3 regions of the Ensifer sp. ENS09 genome follow, and region 2 is predicted to be linked to each of the others. Evidence: riboswitches for the same ligand, from Rfam matches in the RefSeq annotation. Region 2 holds a riboswitch; each other region holds the start of a gene.
What was found. Region 2 has a riboswitch for cobalamin ahead of IB267_RS11040 (aromatic ring-hydroxylating dioxygenase subunit alpha). Riboswitches for the same ligand answer to the same signal wherever they lie in the genome.
Positions count from the first base shown of each region.

Region 1: linked by a shared signal. The riboswitch ahead of bluB (5,6-dimethylbenzimidazole synthase) and the one ahead of IB267_RS11040 (aromatic ring-hydroxylating dioxygenase subunit alpha) in region 2 are both predicted to bind cobalamin.
Region 3: linked by a shared signal. The riboswitch ahead of IB267_RS15605 (ABC transporter substrate-binding protein) and the one ahead of IB267_RS11040 (aromatic ring-hydroxylating dioxygenase subunit alpha) in region 2 are both predicted to bind cobalamin.

Region 1 covers NZ_JACVBP010000001.1:497,713-504,463, reverse strand. The annotation lists gene IB267_RS02505 (phytanoyl-CoA dioxygenase family protein) at 63-1,256, shown strand; gene IB267_RS02500 (SDR family oxidoreductase) at 1,345-2,157, shown strand; cobalamin riboswitch at 2,240-2,453, shown strand; gene bluB (5,6-dimethylbenzimidazole synthase) at 2,499-3,194, shown strand; gene IB267_RS02490 (DUF2865 domain-containing protein) at 3,207-4,289, opposite strand; gene IB267_RS02485 (acyl-homoserine-lactone synthase) at 4,443-5,084, opposite strand; gene IB267_RS02480 (LuxR family transcriptional regulator) at 5,225-5,962, opposite strand; gene IB267_RS02475 (NADP-dependent malic enzyme) at 6,233-6,751, opposite strand, start outside.
Region 2 covers NZ_JACVBP010000002.1:583,751-590,501, forward strand. The annotation lists partial or broken gene IB267_RS11030 (glycoside hydrolase family 25 protein) at 1-426, shown strand, start outside; gene IB267_RS11035 (hybrid-cluster NAD(P)-dependent oxidoreductase) at 648-1,742, opposite strand; gene IB267_RS11040 (aromatic ring-hydroxylating dioxygenase subunit alpha) at 1,744-2,988, opposite strand; cobalamin riboswitch at 3,092-3,293, opposite strand; gene IB267_RS11045 (DUF6656 family protein) at 3,611-4,210, shown strand; gene IB267_RS11050 (L-threonylcarbamoyladenylate synthase) at 4,288-5,262, shown strand; gene IB267_RS11055 (FAD-binding oxidoreductase) at 5,407-6,751, shown strand, end outside.
Region 3 covers NZ_JACVBP010000003.1:121,988-128,738, reverse strand. The annotation lists gene IB267_RS15625 (class I SAM-dependent methyltransferase) at 1-298, opposite strand, end outside; gene IB267_RS15620 (pseudoazurin) at 295-732, opposite strand; gene IB267_RS15615 (ABC transporter ATP-binding protein) at 744-1,505, opposite strand; gene IB267_RS15610 (iron ABC transporter permease) at 1,502-2,554, opposite strand; gene IB267_RS15605 (ABC transporter substrate-binding protein) at 2,551-3,567, opposite strand; cobalamin riboswitch at 3,717-3,910, opposite strand; gene IB267_RS15600 (helix-turn-helix transcriptional regulator) at 4,103-4,426, opposite strand; gene IB267_RS15595 (DUF899 domain-containing protein) at 4,599-5,300, shown strand; gene IB267_RS15590 (S41 family peptidase) at 5,501-6,751, shown strand, end outside.

The DNA of each region.
Region 1 (6,751 bases), on a different contig from region 2:
ATATCATGTTTTGCCGCCGCCTATAGTCGTGTTCATCAGCATGTTCCAGAGGAGGAAACGCGATGAAGACCGACAACAAAGCGCGCCAGCGGATCGACCGTGTCTGGCTCACCGAGGAGGCCTGCGATCTCGAGGCGTTCCGGGCGGAAGTCGAACGCCAGACCAATCTGTCCGACTACCCCCATGCCTCCGGCTGCGAAAAGAACGTCCTGATCTATGACAGCGCCGCGCTGATTGCGGCGTGCGGCGATGGCGCGGCGCGGCGTTCGGTTCTGGCGGAAATCTACGAGGCGCTGGCGACGGGCCCCGGCGTGGCGGTCTTCAAGCGCGCCTATGCCGATACGGCGGCAATCGACGTCGCAAGCGGGGTCTTCGACGCCATCATCGAACAGCAACATCGCAGCAACAGCGGCGGTGGCGATCACTTCGCCAAGCCCGGCGCCAACGACCGCATCTGGAATTCGCTGGAAAAGCACTGCCTGAACGCACCGGAGAATTTCGCCGCCTATTACAGCAACGCCGTCATCGCGCTCGTCAGCGAGGCCTGGCTCGGGCCGAACTACCAGATGACGGCGCAGGTCAACCGGGTCAACCCGGGCGGTGCTGCGCAATCGGCGCACCGGGACTATCACCTCGGCTTCCAGACCGCGGCCGTGATCGAGCAGTATCCGGCGCATGTCCACAAGCTTTCGCCGGTGCTGACGCTGCAGGGCGCGGTTGCCCATTGCGACATGCCGCTCGAAAGCGGGCCGACGCTATTCCTCCCCTATAGCCAGACCTATGTGCCGGGCTATCTGGCACTCAACCGGCCGGAGTTCCGCGCCTATTTCGACGCAAACCACGTGCAGCTCCCGCTCGAAAAGGGTGACGTTGTCTTCTTCAACCCAGCGCTCTTCCATGCCGCCGGCACCAACCGCTCCCGGGATATCCGCCGCGTCGCCAACCTGCTGCAGGTGTCTTCGGCCTTCGGTCGCGCCATGGAAACCGTCGACCGACTGACGATGAGCGCGACGCTCTATCCGGCCTTGCGGGCCTTGCTGGCAAACGGCAAGCTGTCGCAGGCGGAAGCGGCCAATGCCGTCGCCTCCTGTGCCGAAGGCTACTCGTTCCCGACCAATCTCGACCGAGACCCGCCAATCGGTGGGCTGGCGCCGAAGACGCAGGCGCAATTGATGCGCGAGGCGCTCACTGCGGGAACGGGCGAGGAGGAGTTTCTTGCGGTGCTTGAGGCGCAGGCGAAGCGCAAGCTGAGCTGACGCGCGAGCTACCATTTGACAGGCTCCCGGCGTGTTTCGCTCGGGAGCCGCAGCCGTTTCAAACGATCATTTCCGAGGGAGGAATTCGATGAGTGGACAATTACAGGGCAAGATCGCCATCGTCACCGGTGGTACGCAGGGGCTGGGCGCGACGATTGCTGGCCTTTTCGCCGAGCGTGGCACCAAGGGTATCGTCATTTGCGGGCGCAACGCCGCCAAGGGACGGGCGAAGGCCGAGCAGATCGGCAAGGCACATGGCGCGAAAGTCGTCTATGTCGAAGCCGATCTGGAGAAGGTGGACGACGCCCGCAAGGTGGTCGCCGCTTGCGACGCCGAATTCGGCCGGGTCGATGCGTTGGTCAACGCCGCAGCCATCACCGACCGTGGCACCATCCTCGATACCACGCCCGAACTCTTCGACCGCATGTTCGCGATCAACGTGCGCGCACCGTTCTTCCTGATGCAGGAAGCGGTGAAAGTCATGCGGCGCGAGAAGACCGAAGGCACGATCGTCAACATCGGCTCGATGTCGGCGATGGCCGGCCAGCCTTTCATCGCCGCCTATTGCTCGTCGAAAGGCGCGCTCGAAACGCTAACCAAGAACACGGCCTATGCGCTGCTGCGCAACCGCATCCGCGTCAACGGGCTGAATATCGGCTGGATGGCGTCCGAAGGCGAAGACCGCATACAGCGCGAGTTTCACGGTGCGGCTGCCGATTGGCTCGAAAAGGCGGCGGCCAGCCAGCCTTTCGGCCGGCTCGTCGATCCGGCCGAGGTGGCGCGTGCCTGCGCATACCTGTCGTCGGCCGAATCCGGGCTGATGACCGGATCGGTGATCTGCTTCGACCAGTCGATCTGGGGCGCCTACGACGGCTCGCCGCATCCGGTCGCTCCGCTCTGAGGCGAGGCAGAAAGAAGCAGGTGGAGAGCGGCGCGTCCGGTTTCGCCGGGTTGGCGCCGCTTGTCTTTCTCAATTCCCTGTGCACTTAGTGCCGTGGTCAGGTGCCCGCGAAAGCGGGAGAATCGGGAATCCGGTCGATATTCCGGAACGTGCCCAACGCTGTGAAGGGGACGATCGCGTCTAAAAGAGCCTTGAATTGATTCAAGGTTTTGCCACTGGATCTTCAATCGATCTGGGAAGGTGAGGCGATCGGTTGAACCGAAGTCAGAAGACCGGCCTGGCGAGATAGACCGAACCCCGCGTGGACGGCGGGAGGTTTTCGCATTGTTGGGGATCGAACGATGCTGACTGAACCGAAGGGCGGCCTTGCGGCTGCCGGTGCCTTTTCGCTGCAAGAGCGGGAGGCCGTCTACCGTGCCATCGAGACACGTCGTGACGTGCGCGATGAATTCCTGCCCGAGCCATTGTCGGATGATCTGATCAGACGCCTGCTGGCCGCGGCACACAGCGCCCCGTCCGTGGGCTTCATGCAACCCTGGAACTTCGTGCTGGTGCGGGCGGAAGAAACGCGCGAGCGGGTCTGGCAGGCGTTTCGCCGCGCCAATGACGAGGCCGCGTTGATGTTCGAGGCGGAACAGCAGGGAAAGTATCGCGCGTTGAAGCTCGAAGGCATTCGCAAGGCGCCGCTTAGCATCTGCGTCACCTGCGACCGCACGCGCGGCGGCACTGTCGTGCTCGGGCGTACCCACAATCCGCAGATGGACGTCTATTCCACCGTCTGCGCCGTGCAGAACCTCTGGCTTGCGGCGCGCGCCGAAGGGGTGGGTGTCGGCTGGGTCAGCATCTTCCACGAGGCCGAGATCAAGGCGATCCTCGGCATCCCCGACCATATCGAGATCGTCGCCTGGCTCTGCCTCGGCTATGTCGACCGCCTCTATCAGCAGCCGGAACTCGCCGTGAAGGGCTGGCGCCAGCGCCTTCCGCTCGAGGACCTGGTTTTCGAAGAAGGATGGGGATGCAGCAAGGAGAAGGCGTAAGGCCTCGCCCGATCAATTCTGGACCGGCTGATAGGCCGGTCCCTTCGGGTGCTTGAGGTCGATCGCAGTTTCTTCCTGCGGCAGGTAGGTGGGGCCGACGACGCGCACCTTGTTCTTCGACGGATCATAGGGCCGCTCTTCGGCCGGCACCTTGGCGGTCTCGCCCGCCGCTTCCGGCTTCTTCGTCTCGATGACGATGATCGACGACTGGTCGTCGCCGATCTTCGTTCCTGTCGTCTTCGGCGTGGTTGCGGCGGTCTGCGGTATCTGGCAGCCGCACTGGCCGGGCTTGCCGACGGCGCGGGTGCGATAGGCAAAGGCGTTGGGCATTTCGGTATAGGGACGGCCGGTCACGGCCGAGACCATCTTGTCGCTCTCTTCCGTGTTGAGGTCGTGGAAATAGAGCTCCGTCTCAGCCCCAGGGCAGCGGGCCCGGCAGGCCTGTTCATCGCGTGGGAAATCGGCCGGCGTCGCATCCGAAGAGATCGGGAAGAAGGCGCCGTCGCAGGTGCGCACGCACATGGTCCTGAGCGTGCCGCTATAGTAGCGCTCCTGCGGCGCGTAGCCGTCTTCGTCGTGTCCGAGCATCGGGCCGTAGGCGTCGTCCGGCGGCAGGTCGGCAACGATGTTGCGGTGGCTTTCCGGCACGTCCTGTTCGACGCTTGCGAACTCCTCGCGGTCGCCATAGCAACCGTTGATCTCAAGTGCTGCGAGGATGCGGCGCCGGCTGTCGTCGCTGCCGCCGGCGACGATCTGCTCGCGCTCGGATTTCAGCATGCGCAGATTGTCTTCCATCTCGGCAATAAGACCGTTGAGCCCGCCGCAGGTGTCGGGGTCGCCGCCGTCGTAGCCGGTGGCGTTGCCGCCACCGCAACCGGCGCGGCGGCGGTCGTTCTTCGCCCGCCGCAGTTCGATGTTCTGCCGTGAGATTGCGCTTGCATAGTCGCGCGCATCGGCATTGCTGGCGACGTAGTCAGGCAGTTGCGCGAGCCGGGCGTTCAGTCGGTCGCAGGCCGTCGATGCCAGTGACGGACCGGCACCGATCAGAACCAAAGGCACAAGGGCCGCAGCGACGTGTTTCAGGCGCGTGAACACGGGGCGTAAGTCTCTTCCTGTTGCCAGGTCGGCGCCAACTTCTGCGGGTGGCTGCCAGCGGCATTCCTGTTTCGCCTTCCATCATAGAGCTTGTCGGTGATCGTGCAACGACAAGCGACGGTTTGCGTTAACAGTGCCGATCGACGGACGCGCTTACGCGGCGCGGGCGGTTTCCAGCGACATCGGGCGGTCGAGAACGGTGCCTTCGATCGCAGCGACCGCTTTCATCCGTGAAAGCAGATCCGGGGTCACTTCCCATGCAACGGCAACCGCGAAGACCGAGCCGATGCGATGCGGTTCGGCGATGCGCTCGCCCGGGCATCCCATGCGGCGGAACATGCGCTCGAGGAACACGTCCGTGACTGTGACGATATGGCTGATGCCGGAAGCAAGGCCAAGCTCACCGACGCCGCACATGAGTTCGGCAGCCGCGACCGTCACCTGGTTCGAAGCGCGGTCCTGCGAAATCTCCGGCTCGATGCAGAAGCGGCTGGATTCCCAGACCGAGGCGCTACGGATTTCAGGATTGTCGCCGAGCAGGATCGGGAAGGTGTCGTCCAGCATGTTCGGACCGAGCGTCGGGAGCAGCCTCAGCGATCCACGCAGGCGGCCATCCGGGGCGTAGGACAGCACGTAGAGCGGGTTTGCCTGGTCGTAGTTGTCGATTTCCCACTCGCCTTCCGTCTGGACGTCCCATTTCAGGAAGTCGTGGAAGACGCGCTTGCGTAACCGGAACATGTCGTCGACGGCCGCCGGGTGTTGTGCGCGGGTCTTTCCGTTCAGGATCCTGATCATCGTTTTCTCCATCCGAGTTTGGGGATGGGGCGATGCTGTCAGGCTCGCGGCGGTTGCGTAACTGTCAGTAGCGACAGTTCAAATGCGCGATATTTGCCACTAGATTTCGAGGGGTTTCGGTGGAGGAGTGTTGTCGGGTGTCAAACGGTGGGGATCAGCGCGTGTCGTACGGCCTGTGCCACGGCCTGGGTGTTGGAAACGACATTCAGCTTGCGCCGCGCATTGGTCATGAAGAAGCGCACGGTGCGCTCGGAAATGCCGAGGATCGTGGCGATCTCCCAATAGCTCTTGCCGGCGGCAGCCCATGTCAGGACCTCGGTCTCGCGGCCGGTCAAACGCATCTCGCGTGTCGAAATGCTGCCGGCCATGGCGCCATGCTCCAGCATGGCGGCATGGAAGAGATTGGCGGCAAGCTGGAAATCACGCAGGTGATGGCGGCGATAGGTCGTCCATTCGCCGGCCGACATGTTGACGTTGATCGCAAGCAACGCCATGCGCCCGGCAGGCGAGAGCAACGGCAGGGCGACGCCCTCGGTGGAAATGCCGATTTCCTGGGCCGCCTGGAACAGCGGTTCGCATTCCGGGAAGCGATGCCGCGCCATCGTCCATTCCACCGGCCGCACGCCACCAAGCGCCAGCTTCAGGATCGGATCGATCCGGTGAAGGCTGCGGGCGCGGTAGATCTCGGCGGCATAGGCGCCAAAGGTGTGATGCAGCCGGCAGACCTTGAGCTCGTCCGCATAGGGCTCGGCTTCGAGATAGAGCAGATGGGCAATGCGGAAGGTTCGACGCATCAATGTGAAGAAATGAGCGGGCTCTACGCAGCCGCCGCATTCCAGAATTTCCAGCATGTCGAGGACAGCTTGCTGCTCAGTCATGCCACAACACCGAATCTCGTCCGAGGCTCCAGCATGGTTAGAGGTTCACCTTTTGTCCAGCGCAAACTTTCTCGATTGGTGTGTAATACCAATTGTGCACGCCTTGATTGCGGCTGCCGATCGGCCGCGTGAGGCTGGCTGATTCGCAGGCGATGCGTAAAACCGGCGATGTCGCGCCTGAGGCAGGCGCGACATCCGGATACGGTTTTGCCGGCGCCGGTATGGCGCCCAATTAAAGCGAAGACCGGTGGCGATCTCCGCGTTGCCATCTCAACCCGGATGGCTGGCTTCGACGACCGCCAGAGCTGCCATGTTGACGACGCCGCGCGAGGTGACGGACGGCGACAGGATATGGGCTGGAAGCGCCGAGCCGAGCAGGATCGGGCCGACATGCAGGCTGTCGGTCATGGTCTTGACGACACCGAGCGTGATGTTTGCGGCATCGAGATTGGGGAAGACCAGGAGGTTGGCTTCGCTCGTCAGGCTGCTGTCCGGCATGACGCGCTGGCGCAGCGCCTCCGAAATCGCGGCATCGCCGTGCATTTCGCCGTCGACCTCAAGGTCGGGCGCGAGTTCCCGCACGAGCTGCAGCGCCGTACGCATCTTCGTGGCGCTCTCCGAATCGCGCGAACCGAAGTTCGAATGCGAGACGAGGGCTGCGCGCGGGGTGATGCCGAAGCGGCGGATTTCCTGTGCCGCCATGACCGTCGTCTGGGCGATCTCTTCGGCGCTCGGGCAGTAGCTCACATAGGTGTCGGTGAAGAAGGTCGCGCCGCGCTGCGAGATCAA
Region 2 (6,751 bases):
CTGCTGTCGCGTCTGCCGCTCTGGTACGCCCGCTACAAGCCGGATATCCGCCAGGTCTTCCCGATGGGCAACTGGGACAGTTACGCGCTGTGGCAGTTCTCCTCGGGCATCAACTGCGGAAAGCGCCGCTGCCCCTACCGCGTGCCGGGAACGCTTGACGACATCGACGTCAATGTGGCGGCGATGTCGCCGCAGGCGCTGAAAGCGATCTGGGCACAAGGCGCCTTGCTGCCGGAAAAGCCGCTACCGCTGATGCTCGTCGCCCAAGCCGAGCGGGGAACGGGCATGCAGGCGGTCGCACGGGCGACCGCAATGTTTAGCGAGCCGCTGCTTGTCAGCCGCGCCGACGCTGCGAGCGGCGCCGGCAGCGGCGTCGACATGATGGTGACCGGCTCGATCGATTTCGCCCGCCAGGAGCGCGCCCTGCAGGTGGCGATTGCCGGCAATGAAGCCGCCCAGGGCACATGCCCGAAAACGGCGACCGGCACCGACGCCCCGGCAAGCGTTTCGGCCAATCCGATCCCCTGCAACGCGCCATAAGCCTGTCGCGTGAAAAAGGATCTCGCGCCAGGCTTTAAGCTCTCATCCTTTATGCACGTCGCTGCTGCAAAACCGCGACGCACTTCTCGCGACATGCATCGCCGCCCTCAGGCTTCGATCTGGACGTCGCCAAGTGGTCGCGAGCAACAGGCGAGGATGTAGCCTTCGTCGATCTCGTCGTCGAGAATGCCGCCATTGTGGTTCATCTCGACCTCGCCCGCGACCTTCATCACCCGGCAGGTGCCGCAGATGCCGCCTTCGCAGGCAGCGCCGATGCGCACCCCGTTGGCGCGCGCCGCCTGCAGGATCGTCTGGCCGGGCTTGGCCTCGACCTCCTTGCCGCTCATGGTGAAGGCGACCTTGGCCGCCTGGATCTCGCCCTCGTCACCGGCACCGGCGCGCACGGCGATCTCTTCCGCGGCGGGTGCCGCCGCCGGCTGGAAGCTCTCCTCGTGATAGCGGCCCATGTCGAAACCGGCCGATTTCAGCATCTCGCGCACGCCGCGCATGAAGGGTTCGGGGCCGCAGCAGAAGACGGTGCGGTCCATGAAATCGGGCGCAAGCAGCGGCAGCTTGGCGCCGTCGATGCGGCCGCGCAATCCGTGCCAGCCGTGGCGCGCCTCATGCCCCTCGACGATGAAGCCGAGGTTGAGCCCGGACATCTGCGTGGCCAGGACTTCCAGTTCCGAACGGAACAGCAGATCGTCCGGACGACGCGCGCAGGAGATGAAGGTCACATCCGTCTCGGGCACGCAATCCGCCATCCAGCGCGTCATCGACATCATCGGCGTGATGCCGGAGCCGGCCGAGATGAACAGATACTTGTCGCCCGGATGGCGCACGAAGCTGAAATCGCCGAGCGGACCGAAGGCGCGGAGCTTCATGCCCGGCTTCAGATGCTCGAACATCCAGCGGGTGCCGATGCTGTCGGCCTGCGCCTTCACCGTGACCGCGATTGAAAGCGGCCGCGATGGCGTCGACGACAGCGTGTAGGTCCGCATGACCGGCTCGTCGGCGACCGGCAGTTCGAGCGTTACGAATTGCCCGGGGAGATAGCGGAACCAGGCGGGCTTTTCGGCCCGGAAGGTGAAGGTCATGACATCGGCGGTCTCGACGACAGCCGATGTGCATTCGAGCATCTGCTGCCGATCGATCCAGACATGCAGCGCGTCGAAATGGTGAAACGAAGGGGCCATCTGCATGTCAGGCGACCCTTGAAAGCGGAGCCGCGTCGCCAGCAAGGCGCTGCTCCATGAACTTGCAGTACCACTCGACGAACTGCATCACGCCGCCTTCGTGCTCGGGCGAATACGGGCCGGGCTCATAGGCCGGCGAGCGGATGCCAAAGGCATTTTCTTCGACGATCTGGCGATCCTGATCGTTGGTCTCGGTCCAGACATGCGTCAGTTCCTCGAGATTGTAATCGACGCCTTCGACCGCATCCTTGTTGACCAGCCACTTCGTCGTCACTTGGGTAAGTTCAGGCCCGAGCGGCAGCACACGGAAGGTGATGGCGTGGTCGGCGAGCACATGGTTCCAGGTGGTCGGGTAGTGGAACATCAGAAGCGTGCCGATCTGGCTCTGGGAAACATCGGCCGACAGAGCCCGCCTGACGGCGCGCGCGCCCGACATGGTGTAGCTTTCGGCATTGTCGACGAGCGGCATGCGGGCGGCGCGGAACTGGCCGGTCGGCGACATCCTGAATTCGCTCGGCAAGCCTTCGGCCTCGCATTTCGCCCAATGTTCGGCGATCACGGGATCATCCTTGGCGCCCTGCACACCGGTCGCGGTCGGGGCTTCCGGATAGGTGCGGCAGAGTTCCGGGTGATTGGCGGCGCAATGGTAGCATTCGCGGTTGTTTTCCCAGACGAGCTTCCAGTTGCCCTTCTCGACGATAGTGCTTTCGAACGCGACCTTGGTTTCGCCGAGCCGGTGCGGCGCGAGATAGGGCAAGGCCATCTCACGGAACGCCGTGAAATCCATCGGCTTTTCCGACAAGTTGATGAAGATGTAGCCGCCGACCGTTTCGCAATGGATCGGCTTCAGGCTGTGGGCTGCCTTGTCGAAATCCTCGCCCATCTGCCGGGCGAAGAGCAGCGAGCCGTCGAGCTCGTACGTCCACTGGTGATAGGGACAGACGAGCTTGGCCGAGGAGCCCTTCTGTTGCGTGCAGACGCGCGAGCCGCGATGGCGGCAAGAGTTGTGCAATGCCCGGATGGCACCCTGGCGATCGCGGGTGATGACAACGGGGTAGTCGCCGACCTGGACGGTGAAATAATTGCCGGCCCGCGGGATCTCGCAGTCATGGCCGATGAACAGCCAATCCTTGTACCAGATGTTTTCCAGATCCTGCCGATAGTAGTCGGGATCGATATAAAAGGCCCGATCGAGGCTGTAGCCGTCGCGCCGGCCCTTCAGCTTTCGAAGCATATCGTTTCTGGTTTCCATGTCCTGTCCTCATGCGCCATGTCTTGGAGAGGCAGGACAGGAACCCGCACGAGCGCACGCCCATGCGTTGTCGGCTCCGATCCGGCTGCCCGCCGCAACCCGTTACGGTTATGTCCGTCAAGGCTGGTTTCCGGGCTCAGGAGCCGTCCCTTCGGACCAGCCCGGCGCCTTCCCGGACGAACCGTCCAGTGGCCTTTGCCGAGGCTTTCGCTCCACCACCGTTGCGGGGGCAGCGCCGGGATTTGACCGGCTTCCCAATTCTCCGACTTCTCTTCGAAGACGGCACCTTGAGTAAAGATATGTAATCGCGGAAACCGCCCTGGCAGCTGCCGGATAGCGACATCCAATTCCAGAATGACGACACGGGAAAAACCGCCATCAACGGCGCCTGTCTTAGAATTTTTACACTACAAACATATAGATAGCCCACGTCTTGGGCATTTGCCGCCTTTTGCGGCGCGGGCGGCGCAGACGCGGGAAAGCTTCGCCCGTTTGCGACATCCCATCGGATGGGGAACGCTCATGATGCAGCCAGAAGGCAATCATTCATTAACCATGAGCCGCTAGCCTAGCCGGCAGACGAGAGAGGTCCTGCAGGCAGGCAGATGGCGCGCTGACGATCATGGCAAAGTTGAGATACTACGACGCGGCAGCCGAGGCGCCGCCGACAATCCCGCCGAAGACGGCGGTTCATACCGAATTCCTGCGCACGGGCCGGATCAATCGCAGGCAATGGGTGCCGAGCGAACGGCGCTACCTGAGCTATGAGGAAGTTGCGGACAGGACGGGCAAGAAGCTCAACACCGCCGGCGACACGACCCATAAGCGGATCAACGGGTTTCACACCTCGATCCAGTTCCCGAAGATGATCTTCCACCGCACGCTCGTCGGCCGGCCGCATCTCGGCTACTGTCACGTGACGGCGGCGCGCACGCCGGTTACTCCCTCCAAGGACATCACCTGGTCCTTCTACTTCGCCAACTTCTACTGCGACCTCGGCCACGAGACGCATTTTTTCGAAGGCATCCAGCCCGGCTATTCGCGCATGTATTTCGCCGTTGCCATCGAACCGGGCGCGGAAGCCGGCCAAATGGTCATCAACCGCAATTTTCGTGACAACGGTCTGCTGTTTCGCACCGACGATCCCAAGGTCGCACTGAAAAACGTGCTGATGCTCGGCGCCAAAGATGACGCGTTGCGCCGCATCATCCGCAGCCTCTGAGCCGAACCGGTTGCTTCAAAGAAAATCGTTCTGTTTTTCCGGTGCGTCCGTTAAGGAAGCGTCGGAAAGGAAACGGCATGGCTGAGATCATCGATACGGATAGGGAACCGGACCGCGCGATCGCGCGTGCCTGCGCCGTTCTTGCCGAAGGCGAACCGGTCGCCATTCCGACCGAGACCGTCTACGGCCTTGCCGCCGACGCCACCAACCCTGATGCGATCAGCCGCATCTACGAGATGAAGGGGCGCCCGCGCTTCAATCCGTTGATCTCGCATGTCTCCGACATGGCGATGGCCGAAGCCCATGTGCACTTCGATCCGGTTTCCCGGCAGCTGGCCGAAGCCTTCTGGCCCGGCCCGCTGACGCTGATCCTTCGGCAGCGCGCCGACAGCACGGTTCATGCGCTGGCGTCCGCCGGCCTCGACACGCTCGGCATCCGCATGCCCGACGGTTTCTCGCGCCGGGTCATCGCCCGCTTCGGACGGCCATTGGCTGCGCCCAGCGCCAATACTTCAGGCAAGATCAGCCCGACCAGTGCGGCCCATGTCGAGGCCGATCTCGGTGGAAAACTGAAGCTGATCCTCGACGCCGGCCAGGCCCAGATCGGCCTTGAATCGACGATCATCAAGGTCGATGGCGACGAGATCCGGCTGCTTCGGCCGGGTGGCCTCGATGCTGCCGAGATCGAACGCCTGCTCGGCCGTCCGGTGATCCGGCCGGAGACGGCGGGAGCGACGATCGAGGCGCCGGGCATGCTTGCCTCGCACTATGCGCCCGGCGCTGCCGTGCGGCTCGATGCCACCGAGGTGCATGCCGGCGAAGCCTTGATCCGTTTCGGCGGCAATCGGATTGCCGGCGAGGAACAGGCGGCCATCGTTCTCGACCTCAGCCCGACCGGCAATCTGCGCGAAGCCGCCGCCAATCTCTTCGACTACATGAAACGGGCGGATGCCAGCGGCGCAGAGACCATCGCCTTCGGGGCCATCCCTTCGGACGGGCTGGGGGAAGCCATCATCGATCGGTTGCAGCGGGCAGCCGCACCACGAGGGTAAGATGGCGTGCGGCATTTTCCGCGCACCCGCCCTCACCGAACGGCACCCATTGCGGTTATGATCGCCGCCGACCAGGAACCGAGGATCCCATCCTCAGATCGACCGATCCGATAGCGCGCGCAGGCGCAATGCGAAGTGAGGCCCATGAGCACCCTTCCCTCTCCCGAATTCATCGCCTCCTTCGCCGACATCGTCGGAAGCGCCAACGTGTTGACGGCCGAACCGGACAAGGCGCGTTATCTCGTCGAATCGCGTGGACTTTACCGTGGCACGACGCCGATGGTGCTGCGTCCGGGCTCCGTCGACGAGGTCTCGCGCATCATGAAGCTTGCGAGCGCCACCCGCACGGCGATCGTGCCGCAGGGCGGCAACACCGGCCACGTCGCCGGGCAGATCCCGCGGGAGGGCAAGGCGGACATCGTTCTTTCGCTGGAACGGCTGAACCGCATTCGCGACATCGATCCGGTCGGCAATGTCATCGTCGCCGATGCCGGCTGCATCCTTGCCGACATCCAGAAGGCGGCGGACGAGCACAATCGCCTGTTCCCGCTGTCGCTCGGCTCGGAAGGTTCGGCCCGCATCGGCGGCAACCTCTCCACCAATGCCGGCGGCACCGCCGTGCTTGCCTATGGCAACATGCGCCAGCTCTGCCTCGGCCTCGAGGTGGTGCTGCCGACCGGCGAAATCTGGGACGGGCTGCGCCGGTTGAAAAAGGACAATACCGGCTACGATCTGCGCGATCTTTTCATCGGTGCCGAAGGTACGCTCGGCGTGATCACCGGCGCCGTGCTCAAGCTCTTCCCGAAGCCACTCGGACATCAGGTCGCCTTTGCCGGGGTCGGCACCGTCGAGCAAGCGCTCGCTTTGTTCGAAAAAGCGTCCAGCCTTTGTGGACCGGCGCTGACCGGCTTCGAGCTGATGCCGCGGCTCGGCGTCGAATTCACCGCCAAGCACATCCCCGGCGTTCGTGACCCGATGGAAACGATCCACCCCTGGTACGCGCTGATCGATATCTCGACATCCGATAGCGCCGAAAGCGCGGAACGGATGGTACAGGATCTGCTGGAGCAGGGATATGCGGCCGGCCTCGTCGAAAATGCCGTGATCGCCGCCAACGAGACACAGGCCAAGGCGCTGTGGCACATGCGCGAGAGCATGTCACCGGCACAAAAGCCCGAGGGCGGCTCGATCAAGCACGATGTCTCCGTGCCCGTCTCCAGCATTCCGGCCTTCATGAAGGAGGCGGATGCCGCCGTCATGAAAGCGATTCCCGGCGCGCGCATCTGTTCCTTCGGCCACATGGGCGACGGCAACATCCACTACAACATTTCGCAGCCTGTCGGCGCCGACAAGCAGGCCTTCCTCGACCGCTGGCGCGAAATCAACGCCATCGTCCACGGCATCGTGCTTGGGCATAACGGCTCGATCTCTGCCGAACACGGCATCGGCCAGTTGAAGCGCGACGAACTCGCCGAGGTCCGGGCCCCGA
Region 3 (6,751 bases), on a different contig from region 2:
TCGCCTTGGCGACGGAAAGCATTGCTTCGGAGAAGTCCAGCGCCGTGACGTCGTGACCGAGATCGTGGATGAGCCTTGTGACCTCGCCCGTGCCGCAGGCGAGTTCGAGCACGCGCAGCGGCTTCACGCCAAGGGTGGTGCGGATCGGTTCCTGCCAGGCGGAAAACTCGGCTGCGGACAGGATACCGTGGCCGAAAGCGAGATCGAAGGTTCTCGCGCGCTCCGACCAGTAGCTGCGGATCGCTTCCTTCAGATGAAAATTCGCGCGCCCTGCCCTTTCTTCGGTGTCGTTCGTCACTTTCCGAAACCGTTCCTGGCAAGGATCTCGTCAAACCGCTTGCGCGCCCGCGCCGGAACCTTGGCCGCCGCAAATCTTGCATCGACCTTCGCATCGCCGACACGGATCACCATAACCATTCCCATCGCGAAATGGGGCGAACACTTGATCCCGTAAAACCCTTCCGCGTCGAGCGTGACCTCGATCTCCTCGTTGATCCCGCCCTTGAAACCAGCGGTACCTTCGGGAACCATGCCGTCGACCGTCGCCGCGTTGTGGCCGCTGGTGGCTGCGATGAATTTCACCGTGTCGCCGGGGGCGACCTGGAGGAAGTCAGGCTCATAGACCATCGGTCCCGAAGCGTTACGGTTGAGCATCTTCACCTCGTGCATTTCGGCTTGGGCGAACTGGAAAGCGGTGAGAAACAGGGACAATCCGAGGAAAAGCGCGCGCATGTAAATCCTTGCTAGGCTGAATGAAAGCGGAAGATGGAGGTTCCGTCCTCGGGGTCGACGACGATGCTCGCACGAACACCGAAGACGGCGGCGATCCGTTCGACGGTCAGGACTTCACGCGGCGGCCCCAGCGCCACCAGCCGGCCGGCGGACATCATGCCGACGCGGTCGCAGCCGAAGGCCTGGTTGAGATCGTGCAAGGCGACCACGGAGGTTATCGGCAGGTCAGCCACCAGCCTCAGGATCGAAAGCTGGTGCTGGATATCCAGGTGATTTGTCGGCTCGTCGAGCAACAGGACCTGCGGCTGTTGCGCCAAGGCACGCGCCAGGTGAACCCGCTGGCGTTCCCCGCCGGAAAGTGTTGCCCACGAACGGTTTTCGAAGCCCGCCATATCGGTATCGTCGAGCGCTTGCCTGACGATCCGGTCGTCTTCGGCCGACCAGGGCTGCAGCGGCGTGAGCCAGGGCGTGCGGCCAAGTTCGACCGCATCGCGAACCGAGATCGCTTCCGTCGTCTCGGCTTGCTGCTCGAGGAAGGCGATCAATTGGGCAGCCTGGCGGCGCGGCATGGCGTGCAGCATCTGCCCGTTGATCCGCACCCCGCCCGAGGTCGACCGGACGATGCCGGCCAGCAGCCGCATCAAGGTCGATTTGCCGGAGCCGTTGGGGCCGACAAGGCCGAGTGTCTCTCCCTGCCGCACGGTCAGATCGACATGGGAAACGATCGCCTTGCCGCGGACGGACCAGCCGAGATCGCGTGCTTCCAGGATCATGATCGGCGCCTCCCGCGGATAAGGATCAGGGCAAAGGCCGGTGCCCCAACCAGGGCGGTGATCACGCCGATCGGCAGCACCTGGCCAGGAACGATCGTCCGCGACAGGATATCCGCGGCGATCAGAAAGACCGCCCCGATGAGAGCGGTTGCCGGGCCGAGCCGCCCGTGGCGCACGCCAACCAGGAACCGGGCCGCATGCGGTATCACGAGCCCGACGAAGCCGATGGAGCCGACAATGCTGACCATCACGGCCGTCACCAGCGCGGTAAGGCCGATCAGCACCATCTGGACGACGCGCACGGGTACGCCGAGCGACGCGGCGGATTCCGCCCCGAAGGAAAAAGCGTCGAGCGCACGGGCGTACCAGATGCAGGCCCCGAGCCCGACAAGGGCCACGGGCACGGCCAGCCAGACGTCCGGCCACCGCGCACCGCTGAGGTTGCCGAGCAGCCAGAACATGATGCCCCGCGCCTGCTCCGCATTGGCCGACTTGGTGATGATGAAAGAGGTCAGTGCGTTGAACAGTTGCGATCCGGCGATGCCGGCAAGCACGATCTGCCCCGTTCCGCGCAGGGTGACCCCGCCACCGGCGGCACGGGCGAGGATCGCCACCATGAGGAAAGCCGTCACGGCGCCGACAAAGGCGCCGAGCGACATGGAGACCGCGCCGGCCCCGAGGCCGGCGACGGTGACGGCCACTGCGCCGGTCGAGGCGCCGGCGGAAATGCCGAGAAGGTAGGGATCCGCCAGGGCGTTGCGCAGGAGGGACTGGAGCACCAGGCCCGAAACCGCGAGGCCCGCCCCGCAGCAGGCGGCAACGATCGCCCGCGGCAGGCGGTAGTTCCAGATGATCCCGACATCGATGGGATCGAGCCCATAGGTCGCGCCGAAAATCTTGTTCGCCAAGGTCTGGAGAACGGTCAAGACGGGTATCGGCGTTTCGCCGATGCAGGTTCCGGCAAGAACGGCGGCAAACAGAGCCAATGTCCCCGTGGCTGCCCGGCCAAGCCGGGAAGCAGGGACGCGCCGCGAGAGGCTGGTCTTCACTTCGCCAACCCGAAATCCTTAAGCGCAGCCGAGAGAACTTCGATGCCGGCGACCGTTCTGATCGTGGCGTCCATCGCGTGCGCATCCATGACGACGATGCGGTTGTTCTTCACCGCGTCCATCTGGCTGGCAACCGGATCGGTCTTCAGGAACTCGATCTTCTTCAGGTAGTCGTCGGCCGGAAAGCGCCGGCGATCCATCTTGGCGATGACGATCATGGTGGGGTTGGCCTTGGCGATCGTTTCCCAACCGACGACCGGCCATTCTTCGTCCGAGCCGACCACGTTGCGGATGCCGAGCTTATCCATCATGTAGGCAGGCGCTCCCTTCCGACCTGCCACATAGGGATCGATGTCCATCTCCGCGCTGGAGAACCAGAAGGCCGCAGACACATCCTTCAAATTGAGCGCCTTGGCCTGCTCGATGGCGTCGGCCTCACGCTTGGCGAGTTCTGCGACGAATGCTTCGCCTTTGTCTTGAACATCGAAGATCTGCGCGAGTTCACGCACGCCCTGATGGATGCTGTCAGTCGAGAAGAGCGCGCTTCGCGTGCCGTCCACACCCACCGAGTTGTCCTTGGCGACGCAGTCGGCCGGAAGGACATAGGTCGGAATTCCCACTTCGTGGAACTGGGTTCGGGTCGCAACGATCCCTTCGGGGCCGACGTGCCAGACGAACTGCACGGCGACGAGCCCCGGCTTCTTGGCGACGACGCTTTCAAAGCTCGGGTCGTTGTCCGCCAGGCGCGGAACCTTGGCATTGACCTCGGCAAATTCCGGCAGCACGTCATTGAACCAGACCGACGTGCCCGTAACCTTGTCGCCGAGGCCGAGCGAATAGAGAACCTCGGTTGCCGCCTGCCCGACGGTCGCCGAAGTCGCCGGTGCCTTGTCGAAGGTGATCGTCTCGCCGCAATTGTCCAGGGTCAGCGGATAGGCGGTGGGTTCGGCAGCAGCGGCGGTGGCGAAGAAGGCGAAGCCAGAGGCGGCAAGCAGGAAACACGAAGCGGTCATGGCACATTGTCTCCGATCTGTTGATCGCGCGGATCGGAGGGGACGAGCCAGGACGCAATGATCGAACCGATGTTCAAGAGAACATCGACAGCCGGCACTTGTGGCGCGACCAACGACATCGACAACCTCCCCGGACACCCCGCCCGGCTTGTTCAGTTACAGGTGTCGGTAGGTCTCCTGACTGACGGGTCTTGGCTCCCTCTCGGCCTTCCCGGACCATCGCCCAGTGGCATTTTCGAGAGAGGACTGGCCGCCTACAGTTGCGGGGGCAGTTTCGTTTCGCGGCGAGCCGCGGCGAATTCCCTGTTATTTCCTTTCGGAAACCGACGAGAATTCCCTACTCAACGAACGAGTGGAGCGCAAGCATGAAAGCGGCGCTTTCAAAACCACCTGCCAAGAAAGGTAGATATTCTTTCGCGTCTCGTAATTTCACTAAACATCACTCCCCTCAAATAGGGAGAACATTGGCGATTGTCGAAAACTATACACAAATGAACACTGTTTAAGCGATCCGTAATTCACGCCATCTTCAGACTTACCTTTCGAGATCAGCCTTCAGCCTGTCGAGAATAGTCACGACATGGGCGGCATAGTCGCTGATCCAGCGGTCGTGAATGTGCTTGATCGGCAGCGCATTGAGATAGTTCCAGCGCTCGCGTCCTGCCCGCCTGACGATGATCAAGTCGGCGTCCTCCAGCACCTTCAGATGCTGCATCACGGTGCAGCGATCCATGTCTGAAAAGGTCGCGCAGAGCATGCCCGTGGTCTGCGCCTCGCCCTTGAGACGATCGAGCATCGACCGCCTGCGCGGGTGAGCCAATGCCTTGAAAACCAGATCTTCGTCCTGCTCGCTTGACATGTTATGTTTTCACAACATATTGAAACCGGACGCAACGGAGACGGCGCCGATGAGACCGGTTTGCGAGCTTTCGCGAGCACTCCAACCGAGCCTGGTGGCTGGATGCCGTCGATCGGAGTTCAGCCTTGCACCGACACCTCAAGCAAACCGCCCAAAAGGGAGATGATTGAGAATGCTGCCTAAGATCGTTTCAATGGACGAGTGGCAAGCCGCACTCGAACAACAGATTGCCAGAGAGAAGGCACTCACCCGCGCACGCGATGAAGTGAGTGCCGAGCGCCGGCGCTTGCCGATGGTCAGGATCGACAAGGACTATTCGTTCGAGGGGCCTGAAGGCACGGTAAGCCTCGCCGACCTCTTCGACGGACGGCGGCAACTGATCGTCTATCACTTCATGTTCGCGCCCGGATGGAAGGCGGGCTGCGACGGCTGCTCCTGGGTCGTGGACGCGATGACCCATCCGGCGCATCTCAATGCACGCGATACGTCCATCGTGCTGATTTCGCGTGCGCCGCTGGAGACGCTGCAGAAATACCAGGCCCGGATGCAGTGGCAGCACCCGGTTTGGTACTCTTCCATGGCGAGCGACTTCAACCACGACATGGGAGCCACGGTCGCCGATCCGGATGACCCGACAAGGACCAGCGAGCGCCATGGCGTCAGCGTCTTCCTCAGGGAGGGCGATCATATCTACCGCACCTATTTCAACGGTGCGCGCGGCGTCGAGTACCTCGGCAGCATGTGGACCTATCTGGATCTGACGCCCTACGGTCGCCAGGAAACATGGGAAGCCTCTCCCGCGGGATGGCCGCAGACAGAACCCTACGTCTGGAACCGGCGGCACGACGAATACGGGACCGAACCGGCCTCCTGATTTTCCGCGGCGGCGAGCATGGAATTGTCGAGCCACCGTTCCTACGTCTTGTCTGGCCGATCGCCAGACCTGCGTCATTGCCGCGCGCCCCCGAACAGGGATCGCGGCAATGCTGAAGGGATGCCGCCGGCCCGGCAGGGAGCGCCGAATGTGGGGATGGATCGCGCTTCTAAGAGGCGCGCCGATGGGGGCGGCAATCGATGGGAAACGAGACGCAAAACCGCAAGGACGGTCCGGCACCGAGCGGCAAGAGGTTTTGGCGGCGACGCGGCGTTCGGATTGCATCGATCACGTTGGCCGCCGTGCTTCTCCTGGTGGTCGCGCCGCTTGCCGTCATTCTCTACCCAACACTGAAGACCTATCCCCGGAGCGACTTTCCGGCCGCAGCTTCGCGACTGGAACGCAACAGGCAGGACCTTGCCCATCTGCGGCGCCTGATCGAGGTTGACCGAAGCTTCTCGCCGGCCGCCCAGGCGGCGTTTACGGGCTCCCTTGATGCGATCGAACAACGGGCCGGCGATCTCGACCGCGCCGGTCTGGCGATGGCGGCTGCAAAGGCGGTCGCGCTCGCCGACAATGGGCCCACCAGTGTCGTCGGGCTTGTCGGCGGCCACAGTTTCAATGCGGTTCCGATCCGCCTCGGCTGGTTTGCCGAAGGCCTGTTCGTGATCGCAGCGACAGGCGACCAATCGCACCTTCTGGGCGGAGAGATCCTTGAGGTGAATGGACGGACGACGGAGGCCTTTGTCGATGCGCTGCGGCCCCATTTCGGCGGACCCGCCAATCTCGCCAGGGAATTCGTCCCCAATATCGCAATTTCGCCGGAACTCCTCCATGCCGCCGGCCTTGCCGACAGCTCGCAGGAAAGCGCCTATCTCATCCGTCTTAAGGATGGAAACGTCGCGCAGATCCCTCTTCTTGCCACGCCCGGCGCGCCGGAACCGTTAAACGCCCATGTCTGGCCGCGCCGCGATTTCAGTCCCCTGTCGCAGACCGATCGCGACGCCGCGTGGCGGCACGTGCTCGACGACGTCACGCTGCCGGCCTATCTCACGCGCCCCGACGCCAATTATTGGCACCACTACCCCTTGCCCGATCTGCTCTATGTCCAGATCAACCGCATCAGGGATGCCACGCCGGAGAGCCTGTCGCAGGGGCTCGCCCAGATGCTGGATGAAGCGGAGAAAAAGCCCATACGCAATGCAGTCGTCGATCTGCGGTTCAACAATGGCGGCAACTACGAATTGACCGCCGATTTCTCGCAAAGGCTCCCGGCCATCCTGCCGCCTGACGGACGGCTGTTCGTGCTGACCAGCGCAAACACGTTTTCGGCCGCGATCAGCACGGCGGCGCGCCTGAGGCATTTCGGCGGCACGCGCACAGTTCTTGTCGGCGAGCCGATGGGAGACCGGCTGCAGTTCTGGGGTGAAGGCGGCCGCACGGTTTTGCCG